One region of the Microbispora sp. H10830 genome, then DNA from elsewhere that is predicted to be linked to it. Evidence: riboswitches for the same ligand, from Rfam matches in the RefSeq annotation. Region 1 holds a riboswitch; the other holds the start of a gene.

Region 1 (7,762 bases):
CGGGCTGCGCGGCATCGACGCCGGGCTGGAGCTGGAGGAGCCGTTCGCCGGGAACGCGTACGACTCCGGAGCGGAGCGGGTGCCCGCCACGCTCCGCGACGCCCTGGCGCTGTGGGAAGGCTCGCCGATCGCCGAGGAGGCGTTCGGCAAGGACGTGGTCGAGCACTACGCCAACAACGCGAGGGTCGAGCTGGCCGCCTTCGACGCGGCGGTCACCGACTGGGAGCTCTATCGGGGGTTCGAACGGCTGTGAAGATAGTCAATCCGGCGACCGAGGAAGTGATCGCCGAGGTCGAGATGGCGGACGCCGCCGAGGTGGACCGCGCGGTCGAGCGGGCCGCCCGGGCCTTCCCCGCCTGGCGTGCGGTCGCCCCGGGCGAGCGGGCCCGCCTGCTGCGCCGCTTCGCGCAGGTCGTGGAGGACCACGCGGAGGAGCTGGCGCGGCTGGAGATCACAGGCGCCGGCCACACGGTGGGCAACGCCCGCTGGGAGGCGGGCAACGTCCGCGACGTGCTGAACTTCTACGCGGGCGCGCCCGAGCGCGACCACGGCAAGCAGATTCCGGTGCCCGGCGGGGTGGACGTCACGTTCGCCGAGCCCCTGGGCGTGGTCGGGATCATCGTGCCGTGGAACTTCCCGATGGTCATCATGACCTGGGGAGTCGCCCCGGCCCTCGCCGCCGGCAACACGGTGATCGTGAAGCCCGCCGAGTGGACCCCGCTGACCGCGCTGCGGCTGGCCGAGCTCGCCCTGGAGGCCGGGCTGCCCGAGGGCGTGCTCCAGGTCGTCCCCGGCGAGGGTGAGGTCGCCGGCGCCCGGCTCGTCGAGCACCCGGACGTACGGAAGATCGTGTTCACCGGCTCGACCGAGGTCGGGAAACTGATCGGCGCCAAGGCGGCCGAGCAGGTCAAGCGGGTGACGCTGGAGCTGGGCGGCAAGAGCGCCAACATCGTCTTCGCCGACGCCGACCTCTCCCGGGCGGCGGAGTCCGCCCCGATGGCGGTCTTCGACAACTCCGGCCAGGACTGCTGCGCCCGTTCGCGCATCCTGGTGGAGCGTTCCGTCTACGACGACTTCCTCGCGCGGCTGTCGCAGGCCGTGCGGGAGGTCAGGGTCGGCGACCCGAACGACCCGGCGAGCCAGATGGGCCCGCTGGTCAGCGCCGAGCACCGGGAGCGCGTCGCGTCGTTCGTCACCCAGGCCGACGTGTACGCCGCCGGGTCGTGCCCGACCGGCCCCGGCTACTGGTTCCCGCCCACGGTGCTGGCCGGCTCGTCCTCGGAGTCCTTCCGCAGGGCGTTCACCGAGGAGATCTTCGGGCCCGTGGTGTCCGTCGTGCCGTTCGAGGACGAGGCCGACGCCGTACGGATCGCCAACGACACGGCGTACGGCCTGTCGGGGTCGATCTGGACCCGCGACGTGGGCCGGGCGCTGCGCGTGGCGCGGGCCGTCGAGGCGGGCAACCTGTCGGTCAACTCGCACTCCAGCGTCCGCTACTGGACCCCGTTCGGCGGCTTCAAGCAGTCGGGCCTCGGCCGGGAGCTCGGCCCGGACGCCCTGTCGGCCTTCACCGAGACCAAGAACGTCTTCATCTCCACGGAGTAGATCAATGCAGCGTTTGCAGGACCGCGTCGCCGTCATCACCGGGGCGGGCAGCGGCATCGGGCTGGCCACGGCCCACCGGTTCGCCCAGGAGGGCGCCAAGGTCGTGGTGGCCGACCTCGACGAGGAGGCCGGCACGAAGGCGGCAGGGGAGGTCGGCGGCCTGTTCGTCAAGGTGGACGTGGCGAACGAGGACGACGTGGCCCGGATGTACCGGACCGCGTTCGAGGAGTTCGGCAGCGTCGACATCGCGTTCAACAACGCGGGCATCTCGCCACCGGACGACGACTCCATCCTGGAGACCGGCATCGACGCCTGGCGCCGGGTGCAGGAGGTCAACCTCACCAGCGTCTACCTGTGCTGCAAGCACGTGATCCCGTACATGCAGCGGCAGGGCAAGGGCTCGATCGTCAACACCGCGTCGTTCGTCGCGGTGTTGGGCTCGGCCACCTCGCAGATCTCCTACACCGCCTCCAAGGGCGGCGTGCTCGCGATGAGCCGCGAGCTGGGCGTCCAGTTCGCCCGCGAGGGCATCCGGGTCAACGCGCTGTGCCCCGGGCCTGTGGACACCCCGCTGCTGCGGGAACTGTTCGCCAAGGACCCCGAGCGCGCCCAGCGCCGTCTCGTCCACGTGCCGATCGGCCGTTTCGCCCGGGCCGAGGAGATCGCCGCGGCGGTCGCGTTCCTCGCCTCCGACGACGCGTCGTTCATCACCGCCTCGGAGTTCCTGGTCGACGGCGGCATCTCCGGCGCGTACGTCACTCCGCTGTAAGGGGTATGCCATGGCCCGTCCCGTGATCGGCGTGACGTGCTACGTCGAGCCGGCGAGGTTCACCGTCTGGGACATGCAGGCGGCGCTGCTGCCGTACATGTACGTCGACCACATCGCGCGGGCGGGAGGCCAGCCGGTCATCCTGCCGCCCGCAGGGGAGCCCGCCGCGCTGGCCGGGCGGCTGGACGGGCTGATCATCGCGGGCGGGGGCGACATCGACCCCGCCCGGTACGGCGCGCCACCCGCCGAACAGACCGGATATGTCCGGGAGTTCCGCGACGAGGCGGAGTTCGGGCTGATGGACGCCGCCCTGCGCACCGGCCTGCCGTTCCTCGGCATCTGCCGGGGCCTGCAGGTGCTCAACGTGGCGCTGGGCGGCACCCTCCACCAGCACCTGCCCGACCTGGTCGGCCACACCGCCCACTCCCCCGCCCCCGGGACGTTCGGCCGCCTCCCCGTACGGCTGTCGCCGGGGTTGGCCAAGATCTACGACGGCGAGGACCTGACGCCCGCCCACTACCACCACCAGGCGATCGACCGCCTGGCGGACGGGCTGGAGGTCACCGCCCGCTCGGACGACGGCACGATCGAGGCCGTCGAGGTCACGGGCGCGGCGTTCGCCCTGGCCGTCCAGTGGCACCCGGAGGCCGACGAGGACGGCCCGCTGTTCCACGCCCTCGTCGCCGCCGCCCGCCACTGAGGGTCCCGCGGGATCGGCGCCGTCTTCGCCGGCCATCCCGCCGAGCGTGCCGACCGGCTCCCGGAAATCCTCGTCCGTCATAAGCCGCACCTCCCCGGGCCCGCGCCGATCACCGCGTAATCGGCGTCACACTCCCACTCCGCCCGCATGGACAGTCGGCGAGAGCTTGATCTGTAACCGATTTCATTTAGGTTATCGGCGTATCGGCGCGCACGGGGCCGGGCATTGCGACCCACAGAGCGGCGTTTATGGACTCCGGAGCGGCCGACATACAAACGACTATTTTTTGACTCAAGCCGCCGGAGAGAGATATGGTCAAATGGCGATCAAAGCCGCATCGTCGGCGCGTTCACGCTGCTTTCGTGCGAGGGGAACCGTGTTATACGCCGTGCTCGGACCGTTCCTGGCCATGAAACCCTCAGGGGATGTCATCGCCGGGCTCGCCCCGAGGCACCGGCAGCTCCTCGCACTGTTCCTGCTCAATCCGAATATCGCGGTTCACCGGGACCGGCTCATCGATCTGTTGTGGAATGGCCGTCCCACTAAATCGGCGCCGCGGAATCTTACCACCTACATCGCACAGGTGCGGCGGCGGCTCTCGCCACGCGACCCCGGCCTTTCTCCGCTGCACACCGTGGACGGCGGCTACCTTCTTTCCGTCCCGCCGGGATCCGTGGATGCTGCAGTATTCAACCATTTCGCGGCACAGGGCAGAATCGCTCGCGAAAATGGCGATTACCACAATGCGGCGAGGATGTTCGAGAACGCGCTGAGCCTGTGGCGGGGCGACGCCCTGCTCGCCATGAGGCATGTGGACGAGCTCTCCGCGTGGGCCGAACGGCTCGACGAGGACCGGCGCGCGGTGACCGAGGACCTCTTCGACGTACGGCTGGCGCTCGGGCACCATCACGAGATCGTCGGCGGCCTTGCCCAGTGGGCCCGGCGCCACCCGCTGCGCGAACGGCCGCACCGGCAGCTCATGCTGGCGCTGCACCGGTCGGGCCGCACCCACGACGCCTCGGCGTCCTACCAGCGACTGCGCCGCACCCTGGTCGACCGCCTCGGCACCGAGCCGTCCCCCGACACGCAGGCCCTCCACCAGCGGATCCTCACCGGCGACGACCTTCCGTCCGCCCTGATGCGCCTCCGCGCGGGGCATCGGCTGGCACGCGAGTGCGATCACAGACCGTAACGAAAGCCCGCAAGGACGGAATCTCGATCGAGGAAATCGGGACGATCCGCCGGTTACGGGGATGGCGGCGAACCACTAGGCTTGCAGCACACCGGTGATCCCGTGCGGGAGAGCGTCCTGGCATCCGGTCAGGGCCCCTGAAGGAGCAAGCCCTCCCCGCGAACCTCTCAAGGCAAAGGACCGTGCGGGCCAGGTGACCTCTGGAAAGAAGGCCGGAAGGCCTCGCCGAAGGTGAAAGTCCGGCAAAGATCGGACGAAGCTCTCAGGCGCCGATGACAGAGGGGGAGGATGCCCGATAGTCAAACGCAGCATCCGTCCTTCCGAGGTGCGCATGTCCCGAACCACCCCGCTCCGCGAGGTCCACGAAAGTCTCGGCGCGACCCTGACCGACTTCGCGGGCTGGCAGATGCCCCTGCGCTACGGCAGTGAGTCGGCCGAGCACAACGCGGTGCGCACGGCCGCGGGGCTGTTCGACCTGTCCCACATGGGGGAGATCTTCGTCGTCGGCGCGCAGGCGGGCGAGGCGCTCGACCACGCTCTCGTGGGACATCTCAGCGTCCTCGCGCCCGGCCGCGCCCGCTACACGATGATCGTGAACGAGACCGGCGGCATCCTCGACGATCTCATCGTCTACCGCCTCGACGAAGACCAGTACATGGTCGTCGCCAACGCCTCCAACTACGCCCTCGTCGCCCGTGAGCTCGCCGACCGGGTCCGGGGCCACGACGCGCGGGTGACCGACCGGTCGGACGAGTACGCGCTGGTCGCGGTGCAGGGCCCGCGCAGCGCCGAGATCCTGACCGCGCTGACCGACGCCGACCTCGACGATCTGAAGTACTACGCCATCGTCCCCGGCGTCGTCGCGGGCACGCCCGCCCTGATCGCACGCACCGGATACACCGGCGAGGACGGCTTCGAGCTTTTCGTGCTGAACGAGCACGCCGTGCCCCTGTGGAACGCCCTCGCCGAGGCGGGCAAGGACGCCGGGCTCGTCCCCGCCGGGCTGTCGGCCCGCGACACGCTGCGCCTGGAAGCCGGCATGCCGCTGTACGGCAACGAGCTGAGCGCGGCGATCACGCCGTTCGACGCGGGACTCGGCCGGGTCGTCCGCTTCGACAAGCCCGGCGACTTCGTGGGTAAGGCCGCCCTCGAACGGGCGGCGGAGAACGGCACCAGGCGGCGCCTGGTCGGGCTGGTGGCGCGCGGCCGCCGCGTGCCCCGCCACGGCTACCCGGTCACCCGCGAGGGCGCCGTCGTCGGCGAGGTGACCAGCGGCGCCCCGTCGCAGTCCCTCGGCCGCCCGATCGCCATGGCGTACGTCGACGAGGGCGCCCTGGAGAAGGGTGGCCTGGCCGTGGACATCCGGGGCAGCCAAGAACCGGTCGACGTCGTCGATCTGCCTTTCTACAGGAGGAGCAAGTGAGCACCATTCCGGACGACCTGAGCTACACCAAGGAACACGAGTGGGTGGCCGGGATCGAGGACGGCCTCACCGTGACGGTGGGCATCACGGCGTACGCGGCCGAGCAACTCGGCGACGTGGTTTACGTGGAGGTGCACTCGGAGGTCGGCTCGACGGTCGCGGCCGGCGACGCGGTCGGCGAGGTGGAGTCCACCAAGTCCGTGAGCGACATCTTCGCGCCGGTCGGCGGCGAGGTCGTCGAGATCAACTCCGCCGTCGTGGACAACCCCTCGCTGGTCAACTCCGACCCGTACGGCGAGGGCTGGCTGTTCCGCGTGCGCGTGGAGGAGGCGCCGGAGGACCTGCTGTCGGCCGCGGAGTACACCGCGCTGACCTCCGGCGAGTCCTGACAGCCGGCTGAGAGGCGAGGGTCAATGGCGATCAGCGTCTTCGACCTGTTCAAGGTGGGGATCGGGCCGTCCAGCTCGCACACGGGCGGCCCGATGGCGGCGGCGCACAAGTTCGTCCGCGGGCTGCACCAGGACGGGCTGCTGGAGAAGGCGACCCGGGTCGATGCCATCCTGTACGGCTCGCTCGGGTTGACCGGCAAGGGCCACGGCAGCGACAAGGCGGTCCTGCTGGGCCTGTCCGGCGACAAGCCCGAACTGGTCGACGTCGACACCGTAGACGAACGGCTGGCGGCGATGCGGGCGAGCGGCACGGTCACCTTGTACGGGATGCACGAGATCCCGTTCGTGGTCGGCGAGCACCTCGTCTTCGAGCGCAAGCTGTCGCTCCCCCACCACCCGAACGGCATGCGGTTCACGGCGTACGCCGACGACACGGTGCTGCGCGAGAAGGTGTACTACTCGGTCGGCGGCGGCTTCGTGGTGGACGAGAACGCCACCGGCGCCGACCGGATCAAGCCGGACGACACGGTGCTGCCGTACGCCTTCACGACCGCGCACGAACTGCTCGCGCACTGCGCCGAGACCGGCCTGTCGATCTCCGGCCTGATGATGGAGAACGAGAAGGCCTTCGGCCGTACGGAGGAGGAGATCCGGGCGCGCCTGCTGCACCTGTGGTCGGTGATGGCCGAGTGCGTTCGGCGCGGCATCGGCCGCGAGGGCGTCCTGCCGGGCGGGCTCAAGGTGCGCCGCCGGGCCCACCAGCTGCACCGGCGGCTGCAGGGCGAGGCCGACGGGACCGACCCGCTGCGGGCGATGGACTGGGTCACGCTGTTCGCGCTGGCCGTCAACGAGGAGAACGCCGCGGGCGGCCGGATCGTCACCGCGCCGACCAACGGCGCCGCCGGCATCGTCCCGGCCGTCCTGTCCTACTACATGCGCTTCCTCCCGGGTGCCGGCGAGGACGGCGTCGTCCGCTTCCTGCTCACCGCGGGCGCGATCGGCGTGCTGTTCAAGGAGAACGCCTCCATCTCCGGCGCGGAGGTGGGCTGCCAGGGCGAGGTCGGCTCGGCCTGCTCGATGGCGGCGGCGGGCCTCACCGAGGCGCTCGGCGGGACGCCGGAGCAGGTCGAGAACGCCGCCGAGATCGGCATCGAGCACAACCTCGGCCTGACCTGCGACCCGATCGGCGGGCTCGTCCAGATCCCGTGCATCGAGCGCAACGCCGTCGCCTCGATCAAGGCGATCGCCGCCGCCCGCATCGCGCTGCGCGGCGACGGCCGCCACTTCGTGTCGCTCGACAAGGCGATCAAGACGATGCGCGACACCGGCAGGGACATGCTCGACAAATACAAGGAGACCTCGCGCGGCGGCCTCGCCGTCAACGTCATCGAGTGCTGAACCTCGCGCCGCCAGCGAGCGCCATGATGTCGCGGATGTGACGCATGTGCGGCTCGCCAATATCGTGGTGACTTCCCGTCGAGGAGGAGGGCCGTCACGTGAGGTGGCGCGAGGCGCTGCGCCCACATCGGGCGTTCCTGGTCGTGCTGGCGGCGGGCGTCGCGCTGCGCGCGCTCGCCGTGCTCGGCTACCGGCCCGCGCTGTGGTTCTGGGCCGACTCCTTCGCCTACCTCAGCTCGGCCCTCGACCTGCGGCCGCTGCCCTCGCGGCCGTCCGGCTACTCGCT
Region 2 (7,762 bases), on a different contig from region 1:
GCCTCGACACGCTGACGCGGGCGGCCCGGCACCCCGACACGATCTTCGCCGGCGACGGGAAGGGCGGCTTCATCGTCCCGGAGTTCGCGCCCACCGTGGACGGCCTGGCGGTGTTCCTGCGCCTGCTCGGCCTGGTCGCGCGCACCCGGCTGTCGCTCAGCCAGATCGACGCCCGCATCCCGGAGGCCAAGCTGCTCAAGCGGACCGTTCCCACGCCCTGGGCGCACAAGGGGGCCGTGATGCGCTCGGTCGTCGAGGCGGCCGAGGGTCACCGCCTGGACACCACCGACGGCGTCCGCGTCGTGGAGGACGACGGAAGCTGGGCCCTCGTCCTGCCCGACCCCGCCGAGGCCGTCACCCACCTGTGGGCGGAGGGTCACGACATGGACACCGCCCAGGCCCTTCTGGAGCACTGGGCCCACGTCGTCGAACAAGCCGCCGGCGCTCACTGACCCCCTCAAGTAAGGTGCGGCGCGCAACTGTCCCGCGAGGGGCGCGGCCGCGACTGGACTGAGGAGCGCCCGGAGCGAGGAACGAGCGAGGACGCGACGAGGGCTGTGCTCATGGCGCGCCTCCGGCACGACGACGCGGCCTGAAGGCGCCCCGAGCCGCCGCGCCGGAGGCGCGGCAATACAACACGTGTGGCGGGATGGACCTTGAACCTCCGCTGGCTGTAGCGTTGGTCAGTCCACGCCCAGCCGCGGTCTTGACCTTTGTGCCTGATCAGCGTAAGTTGCGGCATTCGCAGTTTGAGCCAGTCCTAGAGCAAGTCGTGAGAGAGGCCGAGCCGTTCGATGCCCAGCGTCTACTGCACGCAGTGCGGTCATGCCAACCCCGAGGATGCCCGTTTCTGTTCACGATGCGGTTCGCCGCTGAGCGCTCCGGCGCCCGTCGCAGCCGACACGACCTCGACGATCTCACTTGAGGCGCTTGAGGCGGAGACGGGCCAGACGCTGCTGCCGGACAGGGCCGCGGTCGAGCAGTTGCCGCCCGGCACGGCTCTGCTGGTGGTCATGCGGGGCCCGAACGCGGGGAGTCGTTTTCTGCTCGACAGCGACCTCACTACGGCGGGTCGCCACCCGGAAAGCGACATTTTCCTGGACGATGTGACGGTGTCCAGGAGGCACGTGGAGTTCTACCGGCGCGGCGGCCAGTTCACCGTGCGTGATGTGGGCAGCCTCAACGGCACCTACGTCAACCGGGAGCGCATCGAGGAGTCCCCGTTGCAGGGCGGCGACGAGGTGCAGATCGGCAAGTTCCGGCTGGTGTTCCTCACGCGTGGTCCCGGAGGGCTGTGATCGGTGAGGAGGAGGAGTCATGAGCGCGCAGGCCGTACGGGCGTTCATGAGCATCGGGGAGGTGCTCGCCCTGCTGCAGGGCGAGTTCCCGGACGTGACCGTCTCCAAGATCCGGTTTCTGGAGGGTGAGGGGCTGATCGAGCCCCAGCGGAGCCCGTCGGGGTACCGCAAGTTCACCTTCAACGACGTCGAGCGCCTGCGGTACATCCTGCGTGCGCAGCGTGACCAGTACCTGCCGCTCCGCGTGATCAAGGATCAGCTGGACGAGCAGGCGGCCCGTCCGCACGCCGTGTCCGACGGCGCCCCGCCCGTGCGTCTCAGCCGGGAGGAGCTCATCGAGGCCGCAGGCATCGACGAGGAGACCCTGGCCGAGATGGAGAGCTTCGGCCTGGTCGCCCCCGTGGCGCGCCGCTACGACGGCGAGGCGCTGGAGGTCGCGCGCAGCGTGGGGGCGCTGGCGCGGTTCGGCCTGCAGGCGCGGCACCTGAGGGCGATCCGCGCCGCGGTGGAGCGGGAGGCCGGTCTCATCGAGCAGGCGGTGGCCCCGCTGCTGCGGCGCAAGGCGCCGGGGGCGATCGCGGAGGCGGACGAGACCGCCCGGGAGATCTCCGGACTTCTCCAGGAACTTCACAATGCGTTACTGCGTGGGAGTGTTCGCGGCGTTCTGGGGCGGTGACCGGCACATCCGCACCTCCGTGGGTGTTACGTTGAATGCCTGGTGATATGCCGCGACGCTTGAGACGGAGCCGCCCGTGTTGCAGATGGAGGTCGTGGGGGTTCGCGTTGAGATGCCCACCAACCAGCCGATCGTTCTCCTGAAGGAGACGAGCGGTGATCGGTACCTGCCGATCTGGATAGGCATGACCGAGGCGACCGCTATCGCGTTGGCGCAGGCGGAGGAGCCGCCGCCCCGGCCGCTGACCCACGACTTGTTCCGTGACGTTCTTGAGGCCTTGGGGGTGCGGTTGCGCACCGTCAACATCGTCGCGCTCCGCGATGGAATCTTCTTCGCCGATCTGGTCTTCTCCAACGGCGTGGAGGTCAGCGCCCGTCCTTCGGACTCGATCGCGCTGGCGTTGCGTACGGGCGCGACGATCTACGCGAGTGAGGACGTGATCCAGGAGGCGGGCGTGAGCATGCCCGACGACCAGGAAGACGAAGTGGAAAAGTTCCGCGAGTTCCTGGACAAAATCACACCGGAAGACTTCGGCCGGGCGGGCTGACGTGCCGGACGATTTCGGGAGATTACGCTTCACGACGCGCCGGACGGGGTCGTTGACTGACGATGGCCCCGGTCCTACGGTGCAAGGGAAACCACGGTTGTAATTCACGAACCCCCAGATCAGACCGTGGGATGAGAGAAAGCCGGAGGTCCGCAGTGGCGGTCAGCAGCGGCGAGGGTAAGTCGGCCGGCCAGCACGACCCGGTTCGGCAGGCGGCGCGTGAGCGCGCCGGCGAACAGGGTCTGCTGTTCGACGAGCAGCCGACGGCGCTGCCTCAGGGCATCGGATACCGCGGGCCCACGGCGTGCGCGGCGGCCGGGATCACCTACCGGCAACTCGACTACTGGGCCCGGACCGAACTGGTGCTCCCGACGATAAGGGCCGCCCAGGGATCCGGGTCCCAGCGACTGTACAGCTTCCGCGACATCCTCGTCCTGAAGGTCGTCAAACGTCTTCTGGACACGGGGGTCTCCCTCCAGCAGATACGCACCGCCGTACGGCATTTGCGCGACCGGGGCGTCAACGACCTGGCCCAGATCACTTTGATGAGCGACGGCGTGAGCGTCTACGAGTGCACGAGCGCCGACGAGGTGATCGACCTGCTGCAGGGTGGCCAGGGCGTGTTCGGCATCGCGCTCGGGCGGGTGTGGCGGGAGGTCGAGGGATCGCTGGCCGAGCTTCCGGGCGAGCGCGCGGAGGCCGCTCCGGATGCGGAGGGGGACCATCCCTCGGACGAGCTGGCCCGCCGGAGAAAGGCCCGCAGGACCGGCTGAGATCATTCCGCAGGGGTGGGAGTGATGCCTGATATCGGGTAGCCGGTAGAGTGGGACACGGCCGACGACCTCGTGCGGGAGAGACCCCTGGCCTTCAGGGGCGCCGAAGGAGCAAACCTCCCCGGAATCTCTCAGGCATCCGTACCGCACGGACGAGGCGACTCTGAAAAGCAGGCCCGCCGGCCAGGCGGCGCCTCACCGAAGGGGAAAGCCGGGCTCGACGGCCCGGTGAAGCTCTCAGGTCCGATGACAGAGGGGGAGACCGCTTCACGACCGGCCGCGCCACGCAGGGCGCCGGACGGTCGCCGCAGGTCTCGACCCGCCCAGGAGGCCCCTGTCATGACCGATCGGTCCACGCTTCGCGATCTTTCCGCTCCGCCCTTCGCCACCCGTCATATCGGCCCCTCCGAGGCCGGCCGCGCCCGGATGCTGGAGGCCGTCGGCTACGAGTCGGTGGCCGACCTGCTCGCGGTGGCCGTGCCCGAGGCCATCCGCACGCGCGGCCCGCTGAACCTGCCCGAGGCGGTGGGGGAGGCCGAGGCTCTGGCCGAGCTGCGCGCCCTCGCCGGCCGCAACCGGGTGCTGACCCCGATGATCGGCCTCGGGTACCACGACACGATCACCCCGGGTGTCGTTCTCCGCAACGTGATGGAGAACCCCGGCTGGTACACCGCGTACACGCCCTACCAGCCGGAGATCTCGCAGGGCCGGCTGGAGGCGCTGCTGAACTTCCAGACGGTCGTGTCGGACCTCACCGGCCTCGACGTCGCCGGCGCGTCCCTGCTCGACGAGGCGACGGCCGCGGCCGAGGCGATGACGCTGGCCCGGCGGGCGAGCAAGGTGAAGACCGACGTGTTCGTGGTGGACGCCGACGCGCTGCCGCAGACCAAGGCCGTGCTGGCGACCCGCGCCGAGCCGCTCGGCATCACGCTGGTGGAGTCCGACCTCGCCGGCGAGCTGCCCGAGTGCTTCGGAGTCCTCGTCCAGTATCCGGGCGCGAGCGGCCGGGTGGCATCCTTCCGCGCGGTCGCCGAGCGGGCGCACGCCCAGGGGGCGCTGCTGGTGGCCGCGGCCGACCTGCTGGCGCTGACCCTGCTGGAGACTCCGGGCGAGCAGGGCGCCGACATCGCCGTCGGCTCCTCCCAGCGCTTCGGTGTCCCGCTGGGCTACGGCGGCCCCCACGCCGCGTACATGGCCGTCCGCGAGGGCCTGCAGCGGCAGATGCCGGGCCGCCTGGTCGGCGTCTCGGTGGACGCCGACGGCCGCACGGCCTACCGGCTGGCCCTGCAGACCCGCGAGCAGCACATCCGGCGGGAGAAGGCCACCAGCAACATCTGCACCGCGCAGGTGCTGCTCGCCGTCATGGCGTCGATGTACGCCGTTTACCACGGCCCGGAGGGCCTCAGGAGGATCGCCCAGCGGGTGCACCGCCACGCGGCCGTCCTGGCCGCGGGGCTGCGCGAGGGCGGCGTGGAGGTCGTCCACGACGAGTTCTTCGACACCGTGCTCGCCCGGGTGCCCGGGCGGGCCGCTCAGGTCGTGGCCGCCGCCGCGGAGCGGGGCGTGAACCTGCGCCTGGCCGACGACGACCACGTCGGGGTCGCCTGCGACGAGAAGACCACCACGGACCACCTGCGGGCGGTCTGGGCGGCGTTCGGCGCGCCCGAACTCGTGGTCGAGGACCTCGATCGGGTGACCTCCGACGCGCTCCCGGCCGACCTGCAGCGGACCTCGGACTTCCTCACCCACCCGGTGTTCCACTCCCACCGGTCCGAGACGGCGATGCTGCGCTACCTGCGGCGGCTGCAGGACAAGGACATCGCGCTCGACCGCTCGATGATCCCGCTGGGCTCCTGCACGATGAAGCTCAACGCGACCACAGAGATGGAGCCGGTCACCTGGCCGGAGTTCGCCTCGATCCACCCGTTCGCCCCGGCGGAGCAGGCCGAGGGATACGCCGAGCTGATCGCGACGCTGGAGGGCTGGCTGGCCGAGGTCACCGGCTACGACCGGGTGTCGATCCAGCCGAACGCGGGCTCCCAGGGCGAGTTCGCCGGACTGCTGGCGATCAGGTCCTACCACCGCTCCAGGGGCGAGGACGGCCGCGACGTGTGCCTCATCCCGTCCTCCGCGCACGGCACCAACGCCGCCAGCGCCGTCATGGCGGGCATGCGGGTGGTCGTGGTGGCCTGCGACGAGAACGGCAACGTCGACGTCGCCGACCTCGCCGCCAAGATCGACAAGCACCGCGACGCGCTCGCCGCGATCATGGTGACCTACCCGTCCACCCACGGGGTGTACGAGGAGACGATCGTCGAGATCTGCGAGCGGGTACACGAGGCCGGCGGGCAGGTCTACGTGGACGGGGCCAACCTCAACGCGCTGGTGGGCCTGGCGAAGCTGGGCGAGTTCGGCGCGGACGTCTCCCACCTGAACCTGCACAAGACCTTCTGCATCCCGCACGGCGGCGGTGGTCCCGGCGTCGGCCCGGTGGCGGTCAAGGCGCACCTCGCCGAGCACCTGCCGGCGCACGTGTCCGCCGCGCCGTACGGCTCGGCGGGCATCCTGCCGATCTCCTGGGCGTACGTCAGGATGATGGGCGCCGACGGGCTGCGACAGGCCACCGAGCAGGCGATCCTGTCGGCCAACTACCTGGCCCGGCGGCTGGCGCCGCACTATCCGGTGCTGTACACCGGCAGGGACGGCCTGGTCGCCCACGAGTGCATCGTCGACCTGCGCCAGATCACCAAGGAGACCGGCGTCACGGTGGACGACGTGGCCAAGCGGCTGATCGACTACGGCTTCCACGCGCCCACGATGTCGTTCCCCGTCGCCGGGACGCTCATGATCGAGCCGACGGAGAGCGAGGACCTGGCCGAACTCGACCGCTTCGTCGACGCGATGATCGCCGTCCGGGACGAGATCGCCAAGGTGGCGTCGGGAGAGTACGACAAGACCGACAACCCGCTCCGCAACGCCCCGCACACGGCCGAGTGCCTCACCGCCGACGAGTGGACCCACCCGTACTCGCGGGCGGTGGCCGCCTACCCGGTGCCCGGCCTGCGGGACGACAAGTACTGGTCGCCGGTGCGCCGCATCGACCAGGCGTACGGCGACCGCAACCTCGTCTGCTCCTGCCCGCCCCTGGAGGCGTACGAGGACTGATCAGTTGGGTATGTCGGCCCCGCCCGGCGGCCGGTCTCGTTAAGATCGCGGTGATCGTTCCTCATCACCTGCGACCATGCGAGGCCCCCTGTATGACGGCCATCGATTCCGGGCGGCGGTCCGACCGGCTCGACCACGCGCGCCGGCTCGCCGAAAGCGGCGACCTCGACGGCGCGGCCGCGATCTTCGCGGAACTCGCCGCGGACGAGGACGCGCCGGACCGGGGCGAGGCCGGCGAGGGCCTGTCCGTCGTGGTCGAGCGGATGGCCGAGCGGCTGCTGGAGGACGGCGAACCCGAGCGGGCCGCCGACGTCCTGCTTGAGGCGCTGTCGGTCAGCGCGGTGGCCGACCCGGCGCGCCTGCGGGTGCTGCTCGGCATGGCGCACCTGGAGATGGCGTGTGCGCAGTTCGCCGGGGCGGTGGAGGACAGCCGCGAGGAGGGGGCCGACGCGGGCACCGGCGCGCTCGCGATCGAACTGCTGGCCCGCACGCTGCCGCTGCGGGGCCGCGACGCCGACGCGGAGACCGTGTGGCGCTACGGCCTCGACCATCCCGACCCCGCGCTCGCCGAGCAGGTGCTGCTGCGCCTGGGCCGGGACGTCCGCCCCCCGATGGAGGCCGGCGCGGCCGGCTGAGGGCGCTCAGCCGGGTGTCAGCGCTGGGAGCGTCGGCTGACGGCGTAGGCGAAGTTGACCGCGATGATCCCGCCCCAGGCGAGGAGCAGGCCCGCGGGGCCCGCGTTCCCCACCGCGATCCCGGTCAGCGGGATGCCCAGGGCCAGCGACCCCATGGCCACGCCCACGGCACTGTCCTTCTGCTTGACCAGCGGTCCGGGCGGCTGGTGACGTAGCTGGCCCGCCACCTCGTTGCGTATCCGCGCGGCGATCTCGACGTCGAGCTTGTCGAGGAACGAGTCGACCAGTGCGTCCTCGTACTCAGGGCCGAGGTCGCGGCGGGCCGCCATGACGGCGCGCAGGTCCTCGCGGGTCGAGGCGGCCGCCGGCGGCGGAGGGACGGGGCGCCCGGTCGCGGGCGGCGGCTGCTGCGATGCGATGTCCGTCACCATGACATTCTGGCCCCTTTCGCGGAGGGCTGCCATCCTCCGATCGGAGGGTCGCCTGCTCCTGCTCCGGTCGGACCCGCTACCGTCGCCGCATGGAGATCGAGACTCCGCACGGCCGCGCCCTGGCCGAGGTGGACGAGGCGGCCGATCCCCGGCTGCTGCTGGTCCTGACCCACGGGTCCGGGGGAGGAGTGGACGCCCCCGACCTGCTCGCCGTGCGGGACGCGGTGCTGGCGATCG

What was found. Region 1 has a riboswitch for glycine ahead of gcvT (glycine cleavage system aminomethyltransferase GcvT). Riboswitches for the same ligand answer to the same signal wherever they lie in the genome.
Region 2: another riboswitch for glycine. It lies ahead of gcvP (aminomethyl-transferring glycine dehydrogenase); the one in region 1 lies ahead of gcvT (glycine cleavage system aminomethyltransferase GcvT).

The regions. Positions count from the first base shown of each region.
Region 1 is NZ_JABBWX010000010.1:242,859-250,620, reverse strand. It holds gene HHX35_RS25475 (glutamine synthetase family protein) at 1-253, shown strand, start outside; gene HHX35_RS25470 (aldehyde dehydrogenase) at 298-1,605, shown strand; gene HHX35_RS25465 (3-oxoacyl-ACP reductase) at 1,610-2,374, shown strand; gene HHX35_RS25460 (gamma-glutamyl-gamma-aminobutyrate hydrolase family protein) at 2,385-3,074, shown strand; gene HHX35_RS25455 (AfsR/SARP family transcriptional regulator) at 3,394-4,266, shown strand; glycine riboswitch at 4,362-4,459, shown strand; gene gcvT (glycine cleavage system aminomethyltransferase GcvT) at 4,598-5,689, shown strand; gene gcvH (glycine cleavage system protein GcvH) at 5,686-6,078, shown strand; gene HHX35_RS25440 (L-serine ammonia-lyase) at 6,103-7,476, shown strand; gene HHX35_RS25435 (hypothetical protein) at 7,575-7,762, shown strand, end outside.
Region 2 is NZ_JABBWX010000014.1:159,267-167,028, forward strand. It holds gene HHX35_RS31455 (mannose-1-phosphate guanyltransferase) at 1-452, shown strand, start outside; gene HHX35_RS31460 (FHA domain-containing protein) at 795-1,298, shown strand; gene HHX35_RS31465 (MerR family transcriptional regulator) at 1,318-1,974, shown strand; gene HHX35_RS31470 (bifunctional nuclease family protein) at 2,051-2,521, shown strand; gene HHX35_RS31475 (MerR family transcriptional regulator) at 2,677-3,294, shown strand; glycine riboswitch at 3,360-3,451, shown strand; gene gcvP (aminomethyl-transferring glycine dehydrogenase) at 3,634-6,459, shown strand; gene HHX35_RS31485 (hypothetical protein) at 6,552-7,094, shown strand; gene HHX35_RS31490 (hypothetical protein) at 7,112-7,525, opposite strand; gene HHX35_RS31495 (alpha/beta family hydrolase) at 7,615-7,762, shown strand, end outside.